Haloterrigena salifodinae: one gene and its partners. The main gene of each other region encodes a partner of the protein of the gene in region 3 in a complex. Links are inferred from orthologs where the notes say so. Each region holds a gene or a part of one and is shown on either strand. Other genes may lie near its edges.

The links. The genes of interacting proteins can lie anywhere in the genome.
Region 1: EH209_RS02615 (region 3) and EH209_RS03430 share a complex: the UniProt entries of both Methanocaldococcus jannaschii proteins name them as parts of the RNA polymerase complex. The link is inferred for Haloterrigena salifodinae from one-to-one orthologs.
Region 2: EH209_RS02615 (region 3) and EH209_RS03425 share a complex: the UniProt entries of both Methanocaldococcus jannaschii proteins name them as parts of the RNA polymerase complex. The link is inferred for Haloterrigena salifodinae from one-to-one orthologs.

Annotation. Positions count from the first base shown.
Region 1 is NZ_RQWN01000001.1:670,046-672,744, forward strand. It holds EH209_RS03430 (DNA-directed RNA polymerase subunit N), read right to left. Parts: upstream 1,598-2,699; coding sequence 1,403-1,597; downstream 1-1,402. Other genes in the region: rpsB (30S ribosomal protein S2), read right to left, coding at 1-16; eno (phosphopyruvate hydratase), read right to left, coding at 13-1,218; EH209_RS03425 (DNA-directed RNA polymerase subunit K), read right to left, coding at 1,215-1,400; EH209_RS03435 (30S ribosomal protein S9), read right to left, coding at 1,610-2,008; EH209_RS03440 (50S ribosomal protein L13), read right to left, coding at 2,002-2,445. UniProt on the Methanocaldococcus jannaschii protein: DNA-dependent RNA polymerase (RNAP) catalyzes the transcription of DNA into RNA using the four ribonucleoside triphosphates as substrates.
Region 2 is NZ_RQWN01000001.1:669,853-672,697, forward strand. It holds EH209_RS03425 (DNA-directed RNA polymerase subunit K), read right to left. Parts: upstream 1,594-2,845; coding sequence 1,408-1,593; downstream 1-1,407. Other genes in the region: rpsB (30S ribosomal protein S2), read right to left, coding at 1-209; eno (phosphopyruvate hydratase), read right to left, coding at 206-1,411; EH209_RS03430 (DNA-directed RNA polymerase subunit N), read right to left, coding at 1,596-1,790; EH209_RS03435 (30S ribosomal protein S9), read right to left, coding at 1,803-2,201; EH209_RS03440 (50S ribosomal protein L13), read right to left, coding at 2,195-2,638. UniProt on the Methanocaldococcus jannaschii protein: DNA-dependent RNA polymerase (RNAP) catalyzes the transcription of DNA into RNA using the four ribonucleoside triphosphates as substrates.
Region 3 is NZ_RQWN01000001.1:501,596-506,162, forward strand. What follows is about bases 687-3,593. They hold EH209_RS02615 (RNA polymerase Rpb4 family protein), read left to right. Parts: upstream 687-1,915; coding sequence 1,916-2,272; downstream 2,273-3,593. Other genes in these bases: EH209_RS02605 (helix-turn-helix domain-containing protein), read right to left, coding at 689-1,378; EH209_RS02610 (50S ribosomal protein L21e), read left to right, coding at 1,601-1,909; EH209_RS02620 (DUF655 domain-containing protein), read left to right, coding at 2,319-2,915; EH209_RS02625 (hypothetical protein), read left to right, coding at 3,078-3,521. Also shown: EH209_RS02600 (cystathionine gamma-synthase), read right to left, coding at 1-628; EH209_RS02630 (16S ribosomal RNA methyltransferase A), read left to right, coding at 3,652-4,509. UniProt on the Methanocaldococcus jannaschii protein: DNA-dependent RNA polymerase (RNAP) catalyzes the transcription of DNA into RNA using the four ribonucleoside triphosphates as substrates. This subunit is less well bound than the others.

The DNA.
Region 1 (2,699 bases), 170 kb from region 3 along the record:
CGTCGTTATCTGTCATGTCGCGTCGTCTGCGATTCTGATGAGCTCGTTGAGTTTGGCGGTTCGCTCGCCGCCGACGGCGCCCGTCTTGATGAAGGGCGCGTCGGTCGCGACGGCGAGGTGTGCGATCGTCGTGTCCTCGGTCTCGCCCGAGCGGTGGGAGATAACCGGATCGTAGCCGTTCTGGGCTGCGAGTTCGATCGCGTCGAAGGCGTCGGTCAGCGTCCCGATCTGGTTTGGCTTGATCAGGATGCTGTTGGCCGCACCGCGGTCGATACCCTCGACGAGTCGATCCGTGTTCGTGACGAACAGGTCGTCGCCGCAGATCAGCGTCTGGTCGCCGACTTCGTCGGTGAGGTCGGCGAAGGCGTCGTAGTCGTCCTCGTCGAGGGGGTCCTCGACGTAGACCAGATCGTACTCGCGGACGAGCTCCGCGATGTACTCGATCTGCTCGTCGGTGTCGCGGCTCCGGTCGCTGTACTCGTAGGTACCGGCGTCGCTGTCGTACAGCTCCGCGCCGGCGACGTCCAGTCCGAAGCCGATATTGAAGCCGACCTCGTCCTGAACGATCGAGACCGCTTCGTCGACGATCTCGAAGGCCTCGCTGTCGTCGATCGACGGCGCCCACGCCCCCTCGTCGCCCTTGCCGCAGGGAACGTCGCGTTCCTCGAGCAGGTCGGCGACGGTGCTGTGGACAGTGGCGTTGGCGAAGACGGCGTCCTCGACGCTGGGTGCGCCGACGGGCGCGACGAGGAACTCCTGAATGTCGGTCGCGTCGGCGGCGTGTTCGCCGCCGCCGACGACGTTCCCGAGCGGGATCGGGAAGTTCTGGCCGCGGAACGCGCCGCCTAAGTGCTGGAACAGCGGCGCGCCGAGCACGTCGGCACCGGCCTTCGCGGCGGCCATCGAGATGGCGACCGCGCTGTTGGCGCCGATCTCCGAGAAGTCGTCGGTTCCGTCGGCGGCGTGCAGTGCGGCGTCGACCTCGCGCTGGTTGCCGGCGTAGGCCTCGCCGACGAGCCGTGGGACGGCATCCTCGCGGGCCGCGGCGATCGCCTCACTGGGCGGTCGCTCGACGGCCTCGTACTCGCCGGTGCTGGCGCCGCTCGGCGCCGCGGCGCGGCCGAAACCGCCACTTTCTGTCACCACGTCGGCCTCGACGGTCGGATTGCCCCGCGAGTCGAGGATCCGACGCAGGCGAACGTCAGTGATGAGCGTCATTTTCGGTCGTACCCCCGTTTAACGGTGAACGGAAGCGCATCGGCGTCGTACTCCTCGGCGGCGATGAGGATCGGCTCCGACTGGTCGGTTTCGACCAGCACCGGCGCGCCGTAGGAGATCTGCAGCGCTCGAGCGCCGAGGATGCGTGCTTTCTCGTAGCGGTTGTGCTGTTGTTGTTGCATTGTTACTGGTACGGGGAGACGACGTCGACGAGGTCGCGGTGACTGACGAGCATGCGTCGACAGCAGTAGCGCTCGACGCCGAGTTCGTCGAGGACCTTCTCGGGATCCTCGTCGCCCTCGTTCGCTCGTTCGTCGAACTCCTCCCAGTGTTCGGCGACGACGTTGCCACAGGTGAAACACCGGACCGGTACCATCATGCTTGAATCACCTTAGCGGTAGGACTTCTGGTAGCGCGCCCGAGCGCCCGGGCCGCCCCATTTCTTCGGTTCGGACTGGCGAACGTCGTTGACCAGCAGCGACCGGTCGAACTCCATGTAGGCGTCGCGGAGTTCGGCATCGTTGGTGTGCTGGACGATGCCGCGTGCGATGGCGGTGCGGACGGCGTCAGCCTGTCCGCTAATGCCGCCGCCTTCGACGCGAATGTCGATGTCCATCTCGCTGCGCAGGTCCTCGCCGGCGATGCGGAACGGCTCGAGCATCTTGAGCCGGGACATCTCCGGTTCGACCAGTTCGACTGGCTTGGAGTTGATTCGGACGCGACCCTCGCCCTCGCGAACGGTCGCGCGGGCGACGGCGGTCTTTTTCTTTCCACTCGTGTTCGTTACCATGTGACGTTAGCACCTAACTGTTCGGAGACTTCGCCCAGCTGGACGAAGCGGATGTTCGAAAGCCGGTCCAGCGACGTCCCCTCGAGCACTTCCGCTTCCTGGTCGCCCTCGTAGGGGTTGCCGACGTAGACGCGGATGCTATCGAGCGCCTCTCGGCCGCGGGGCTTCTTGTACGGCAGCATGCCGCGAACGGAGCGCTTGAAGATCGTGTCCGGCCGCTTCGGGTAGTAGGGACCGCTGTCGGACTGCAGCTGCAGTCGCTTGCGGTAGGTACCGAAGACGTCCTCCTTGTCGCCGGTGATGATCGCGTCCTCGGCGTTGACGATGGCGATGCTCTCGCCGTCGAGTGCGCGCTGTGCGACTTCGCTGGCGACGCGACCGAGGATGCAGTCTCGGGCGTCGACGACGACGTCTGCGTCGAATTCCGCGATACTCATCGAATCACCCGGACGTTAGATCCATCGGGGTTTGCTTCGAGCGCCTGCTCGAGCGGTACTGATTCGCCAACCTGTTCGATCTTCGTCTCGGCCGAGGAACTGAAGTTGACGGCCGCGACGGTAACCGATTTCTGTAGTGCGCCGGAGCCCAGCACTTTGCCGGGAACGACGACGGTCTCTTCTTCGCGTGCGTATCGCTCGATACGGCCCAGGTTCACCTCTGCGTGGGTGCGCCGGGGCTTCTCGAGTCGATC
Region 2 (2,845 bases), 170 kb from region 3 along the record:
TCGTCGAGGGAGGGTCCGGCGTCTTCTTCCTCCTCGTCGGCGGCTGGTTCGGCGTCGGCGTCGGCCTCCGCGGCCTCGGCGTCGGCGGATTGTTCGTCTACAGGCTCGACGTCCTCCTCGGCGGCGGGACCCGGCCCCTCGGCCGGCTCCTCGTCGATTTCCTCCTCGGCGGCGTCGAGCCCTTCTTGGGTTGCGTCGTTATCTGTCATGTCGCGTCGTCTGCGATTCTGATGAGCTCGTTGAGTTTGGCGGTTCGCTCGCCGCCGACGGCGCCCGTCTTGATGAAGGGCGCGTCGGTCGCGACGGCGAGGTGTGCGATCGTCGTGTCCTCGGTCTCGCCCGAGCGGTGGGAGATAACCGGATCGTAGCCGTTCTGGGCTGCGAGTTCGATCGCGTCGAAGGCGTCGGTCAGCGTCCCGATCTGGTTTGGCTTGATCAGGATGCTGTTGGCCGCACCGCGGTCGATACCCTCGACGAGTCGATCCGTGTTCGTGACGAACAGGTCGTCGCCGCAGATCAGCGTCTGGTCGCCGACTTCGTCGGTGAGGTCGGCGAAGGCGTCGTAGTCGTCCTCGTCGAGGGGGTCCTCGACGTAGACCAGATCGTACTCGCGGACGAGCTCCGCGATGTACTCGATCTGCTCGTCGGTGTCGCGGCTCCGGTCGCTGTACTCGTAGGTACCGGCGTCGCTGTCGTACAGCTCCGCGCCGGCGACGTCCAGTCCGAAGCCGATATTGAAGCCGACCTCGTCCTGAACGATCGAGACCGCTTCGTCGACGATCTCGAAGGCCTCGCTGTCGTCGATCGACGGCGCCCACGCCCCCTCGTCGCCCTTGCCGCAGGGAACGTCGCGTTCCTCGAGCAGGTCGGCGACGGTGCTGTGGACAGTGGCGTTGGCGAAGACGGCGTCCTCGACGCTGGGTGCGCCGACGGGCGCGACGAGGAACTCCTGAATGTCGGTCGCGTCGGCGGCGTGTTCGCCGCCGCCGACGACGTTCCCGAGCGGGATCGGGAAGTTCTGGCCGCGGAACGCGCCGCCTAAGTGCTGGAACAGCGGCGCGCCGAGCACGTCGGCACCGGCCTTCGCGGCGGCCATCGAGATGGCGACCGCGCTGTTGGCGCCGATCTCCGAGAAGTCGTCGGTTCCGTCGGCGGCGTGCAGTGCGGCGTCGACCTCGCGCTGGTTGCCGGCGTAGGCCTCGCCGACGAGCCGTGGGACGGCATCCTCGCGGGCCGCGGCGATCGCCTCACTGGGCGGTCGCTCGACGGCCTCGTACTCGCCGGTGCTGGCGCCGCTCGGCGCCGCGGCGCGGCCGAAACCGCCACTTTCTGTCACCACGTCGGCCTCGACGGTCGGATTGCCCCGCGAGTCGAGGATCCGACGCAGGCGAACGTCAGTGATGAGCGTCATTTTCGGTCGTACCCCCGTTTAACGGTGAACGGAAGCGCATCGGCGTCGTACTCCTCGGCGGCGATGAGGATCGGCTCCGACTGGTCGGTTTCGACCAGCACCGGCGCGCCGTAGGAGATCTGCAGCGCTCGAGCGCCGAGGATGCGTGCTTTCTCGTAGCGGTTGTGCTGTTGTTGTTGCATTGTTACTGGTACGGGGAGACGACGTCGACGAGGTCGCGGTGACTGACGAGCATGCGTCGACAGCAGTAGCGCTCGACGCCGAGTTCGTCGAGGACCTTCTCGGGATCCTCGTCGCCCTCGTTCGCTCGTTCGTCGAACTCCTCCCAGTGTTCGGCGACGACGTTGCCACAGGTGAAACACCGGACCGGTACCATCATGCTTGAATCACCTTAGCGGTAGGACTTCTGGTAGCGCGCCCGAGCGCCCGGGCCGCCCCATTTCTTCGGTTCGGACTGGCGAACGTCGTTGACCAGCAGCGACCGGTCGAACTCCATGTAGGCGTCGCGGAGTTCGGCATCGTTGGTGTGCTGGACGATGCCGCGTGCGATGGCGGTGCGGACGGCGTCAGCCTGTCCGCTAATGCCGCCGCCTTCGACGCGAATGTCGATGTCCATCTCGCTGCGCAGGTCCTCGCCGGCGATGCGGAACGGCTCGAGCATCTTGAGCCGGGACATCTCCGGTTCGACCAGTTCGACTGGCTTGGAGTTGATTCGGACGCGACCCTCGCCCTCGCGAACGGTCGCGCGGGCGACGGCGGTCTTTTTCTTTCCACTCGTGTTCGTTACCATGTGACGTTAGCACCTAACTGTTCGGAGACTTCGCCCAGCTGGACGAAGCGGATGTTCGAAAGCCGGTCCAGCGACGTCCCCTCGAGCACTTCCGCTTCCTGGTCGCCCTCGTAGGGGTTGCCGACGTAGACGCGGATGCTATCGAGCGCCTCTCGGCCGCGGGGCTTCTTGTACGGCAGCATGCCGCGAACGGAGCGCTTGAAGATCGTGTCCGGCCGCTTCGGGTAGTAGGGACCGCTGTCGGACTGCAGCTGCAGTCGCTTGCGGTAGGTACCGAAGACGTCCTCCTTGTCGCCGGTGATGATCGCGTCCTCGGCGTTGACGATGGCGATGCTCTCGCCGTCGAGTGCGCGCTGTGCGACTTCGCTGGCGACGCGACCGAGGATGCAGTCTCGGGCGTCGACGACGACGTCTGCGTCGAATTCCGCGATACTCATCGAATCACCCGGACGTTAGATCCATCGGGGTTTGCTTCGAGCGCCTGCTCGAGCGGTACTGATTCGCCAACCTGTTCGATCTTCGTCTCGGCCGAGGAACTGAAGTTGACGGCCGCGACGGTAACCGATTTCTGTAGTGCGCCGGAGCCCAGCACTTTGCCGGGAACGACGACGGTCTCTTCTTCGCGTGCGTATCGCTCGATACGG
Region 3 (4,567 bases):
GGGAGACGATATCCGCGCCCAGATCGAGGGGGCGCTGGAGGTACGGCGTCGCGAAGGTGTTGTCGATCGCACACAGCGCGTCGTTGTCGTGGGCGATGTCGGCCGCGCCCGCGATATCGACGATCGACATAAGCGGGTTGGTCGGCGTCTCGAGCCAGAGCAGCGCCGTTTCCTCGCGGAACGCCGCCTCGATCTCATCGAGGTCGGTCATATCGACGAACGAGAACTCGATATTGTACTCCTCGTAGACCTGCGTGAAGATGCGGTGGGTGCCGCCGTAGACGTCGTTGCCGGTGACGACGTGATCGCCGGCCTCGAGGAGGTTGAGCACGGTGTTGATCGAGGCCATCCCGCTGGCGAACGCGCGGCCGTAGTCGGCGTTCTCGAGGCTCGCGAGGTTTTCCTCTAGGTCCGTCCGAGTCGGGTTTCCGGTCCGGGAGTACTCGTAGCCGCGGTGATCGCCCGGCGCGTCCTGTTTGTAGGTGGAGTTCGCGAGGATCGGCGTCATCAGCGCGCCCGTTTCGGGATCGGGCTCCTGTCCGGCGTGGATCGAGCGGGTTTCGATTCGGCGCGGCTCCTGCTCGCCGCGTTCGTCGACGCCGTCACTGTCGCTGTCGGAATCGTCCATACCGGCCCAACGACCTCGAGCCGGGTGACTCTTGCTCCTTCGGGCCGGCCGGAAACCGCCTCACTGGAGCTGTCGTCGCTTCGGCGACTCCGTGACCGAGGCCGAGACGACGTGATCGACGAGTTTCGCCTCGATCTTCCGGAGGTGTTCGCCGACCGTCCCGCCTGCGATGCCGACCTCGCGGCCGATCTCCTCGTAGGTCGTCTCCCGGGGCGAGCCGTAGTAGCCGAGTTCAATCGCCGTCTCGAACAGCCGGCGCTGTTTCGGCGTGAGCGACGCGAGGAAGACGTTCTCCTCAGGTTCGAACGGCTGCTTCGTCTCGAGGGTGAGATCGACGGTGTCGGGCACGACCGACCGCGCCCGCTGGAACGACTCCTCGGTCGCGAACAGCGACACCTTGAGATCGCCCCCGCGGACGTACGTCAGTGGCGGGTCGAGGAACACCTGAAAGTCCCGCGTCACCCGCAGGAGTTCGCTGACGGTCTCGTTCGGAACGAACCGCGAACAGACAAAGATTCGGTCGCCGTACTCCTCGATCCAGTAGCCGAGCGAGCCGAGCTCCTCGTCGACGAGCGCCTCGACGCGTTCGAACTCCCCCGCGAGTTCGTAGACCATCACCCCGAGCCCGTCGGGGCGGAGACGGATCCGGTGGATCGCCACGCGGTCGACCCCTTCGCGGCGATCGATCCGCTTTTCGAACGGATGAAACCACCCTCCCTGCGGCGAGAGCCGAAGTTCGTACTGACGCATCAATGCGTAGGAATACCACAGGACCGCTTCAATAAACACCCCCTACGCTCCCAGTTCGCGGGAACCGGCCGACCCACCGCGCTCTCTCCGGCGATCAGCCCGCGGCGCCGTCCGGTTTCGCCCTCATTACCGCCCGACGGCGGGCCGATCGGCTCGTCGCCGCCGCGGCCGTACGAATACGTGCGTTTTATAACGCCGACCGGACAACACCGTCGTACGACTATGCCGAACTCTAATGGCCCTCGTCAGGGATCCCGTAGAAAACTCTCGAACGAACCTCGAAACCGTGGCACCTCGTCGCCACAGCGCGCGATTCAGGAGTACGAGGAGGGCGAGAAGGTCCACCTCAAGATCGACCCGAGCGTCCCCAACGGCCGCTTCCACCCGCGCTTCGACGGACAGACCGGCGAAGTCATCGGCAAACAGGGCGACGCCTTCAAGGTCCAGATCAGCGACCGCGGCAAGGAGAAGACGCTGATCGTCACCGCCGCGCACATGCGCGCCCAGAACCAAGAGAAGACCCGGATCTGAGCGAGCATGACGATCTTCAAGGAGATCGTCGACGAGGAGTTCCTCACGGTCTCGGAAACGAAGGAGCTGCTCGCCGACATCGAAGCCGAACGGGCGTTAGACGAGGACCGGGAGCTGCCGTACGAGCTCGCACGCGCAGTCGAGCACGTCAACCGGTTTACCGTCCTCGAGCCCGCCGAGGCACAGGACCTCGTCGACCAGCTCCAGGAGGTAGAGAAGGTCGATGAACCGACGGCGTACAAGATCGCCAACCTCCTGCCGCGCAACCGCGATGAACTCCGCTCGGTGTACGCACAGCAACGGTACTCGCTGTCGGGTGACGAACTCGACGAGATCCTCAACGTCGTCGCCCAGTACGCCTGACCGCGGGCCGACTCTTTAAGTACGCCGTCGCCGTATGGTTATCACAATGACCGAATCCGATAGCGGCGAGGCGGACGTCCGTCGCGCAGTCGTATTGGACTATCTCGCGCACGGGCTCTCGGACGACAGCCGTCCGCAGTACGAGAAATCGCCGGCCGGCTACGCCCTCGAGACCGATAACTTCGAGCTCTATCAGGTCGCGTTCGACGAGGACGAGCGACTCACGATCGGCAGCGACGTCGTCATCGAGCCCGCCAGCGAACGCGACGTCGTCACCGAAGCCCGGCGGGTCGAGTACGAGGACCTCTCCTCGGGCGCCCAGTCGGAACTCGAGTACGTCGTCGCGGACCTCGTCGAGGACGAGGAGGAACGGTTCGTCGACTTCTACAATGACGCCCAGCCGATCACGCTGCGGCTCCACCAGCTGAACCTGCTGCCGGGGATCGGGAAGAAGCTCCGCAACGGCATCCTCGACGAACGCAAGCGAAAGCCCTTCGAGAGCTTCGAGGAGCTCTCCGAACGCGTCTCCGGGCTCCACGATCCCGACGAAATTCTCGTCGAGCGTATTTTGGAAGAACTGCGCGACGACGACCTGAAGTACCAGACGTTCGTCGGCCGGCGCGAACAGGAACAGAATCAGTGAGAGCTACCCCGTCGCGACCGGCGAGGGGTTCCTGACGGCAACCGGTACCCGTCACAGCCGACAGTCACTTCTCTCCGACGTTAGCGCTCGAGCGACCGGATCGATCGAACGGGACAGTCTCGATAAGAGAGTCTATATTACTAACGTGTTGGCGTCGATTCAATGGCAGTATCCCGACGAACGTGTCTTGCACTCGGCGGAGGCGGCGGTCTCGCGGCGCTTTCGGGCTGTCTCGACTTCGGTTCGGAGACGCCCCAGCTGTCGCTGACGCTGCTGAACTTCGACTCGGAGCGACACGAGATCGACGTCGAAGTGTTTCTCGCGGACGCCGAGGAGTACACCGACGCGGTCGTCTTGCGAGAGCGGTACGAACTCTCGCCGCCGCCCGAGGGCGCCGTCGCGGCGGAACGGACCGACGACGACGCGCTCGAGAGCGATACGTACGTCGTCGACGTCGCCGTTTCGACGGCGCCGGCGGTGAGCGATACGTACCACTTCTATCCGGCGCTGGTCGACGACGACGACCGTACCGATAGGCTCTTCATCGAACTCCGTACCGATCCGGACAGCGGCGACCGCTATATCGACTTTCAGCAAAACCACTGACTCGCCCTCGTCGTCGAACGGTGCCCCTCGAGACGCCCGCGATAGAGTCGGTTCGGATCGGAGCCGCTCGAGGGTCGTACCGAAACCGCGAGACGGTGCGTTTACACCCGTCCCCGCGCAACCACAGTCAATGAGAGACCCAGACGGACTGATCGCGCGGGCGGGCGTCCGCGGCGATCCGGATCGGGACCAGCACTTTCTGGTCGACGATCGTGTACTGGACCGGCTGCCGACCTACCTCGAGGAGATCGACGCCGACACCGACCACGTCCTCGAGATCGGCGGCGGAACGGGCGCGCTGACGGACCGCCTGCTGGCGATGGGCGACGAGGACGACGACGTTACCGTCGTCGAGCGCGACCGGGAACTCGCTGCGTTCCTCCGCAAGGAATTCGCCGACGAGATCGCGGCCGGCGACCTGACGGTGATCGAGGGCGACGCCCTCGAGGTCGACCTGCCCGAGTTCACGGCCTCGCTTTCCAATCTCCCCTACGGCGTCTCGAGCGAGATTACCTTCCGCTTACTCCCCGAAGGGCGTCCCCTTGTTCTCATGTTCCAGCGGGAGTTCGCCGAGCGGATGGTCGCCGAGCCCGGTACGTCCGAGTACGGCCGGCTCTCGGTGTCGACCCAGCACTACGCGGCGCCCGAAATCGTCGAAACGATCCCCAAGGAGGCGTTCTCGCCGCCGCCGGCCGTCGAGAGCGCGGTCGTCAGACTCGAGCCTCGCGACCCCGACTACGAGGTCGATGACGAGGCGTTCTTCCTGCGGTTCGTGAAGGCGCTGTTCACTCAGCGGCGGAAGACGATCCGGAACGCGATCCGCAACACGGCGCACATCACCGGCCTCGAGGCCCCCGACGCGGTCGTCGAGGCGGCCGACGAGGAACTCCTCCGGAAACGGGCCGACGCGATGGCGCCCGCCGAGTTCGCGGCGCTGGCCGAACTCGCGGCCGAGGTGGGCGAGCCGAACGAGGCCCGCGCGCAGTGAGCGCCGCGGTGGAGCGAAGCGGCCCGGTTCCGATCGCGCTCGACCGACGGATACTCAA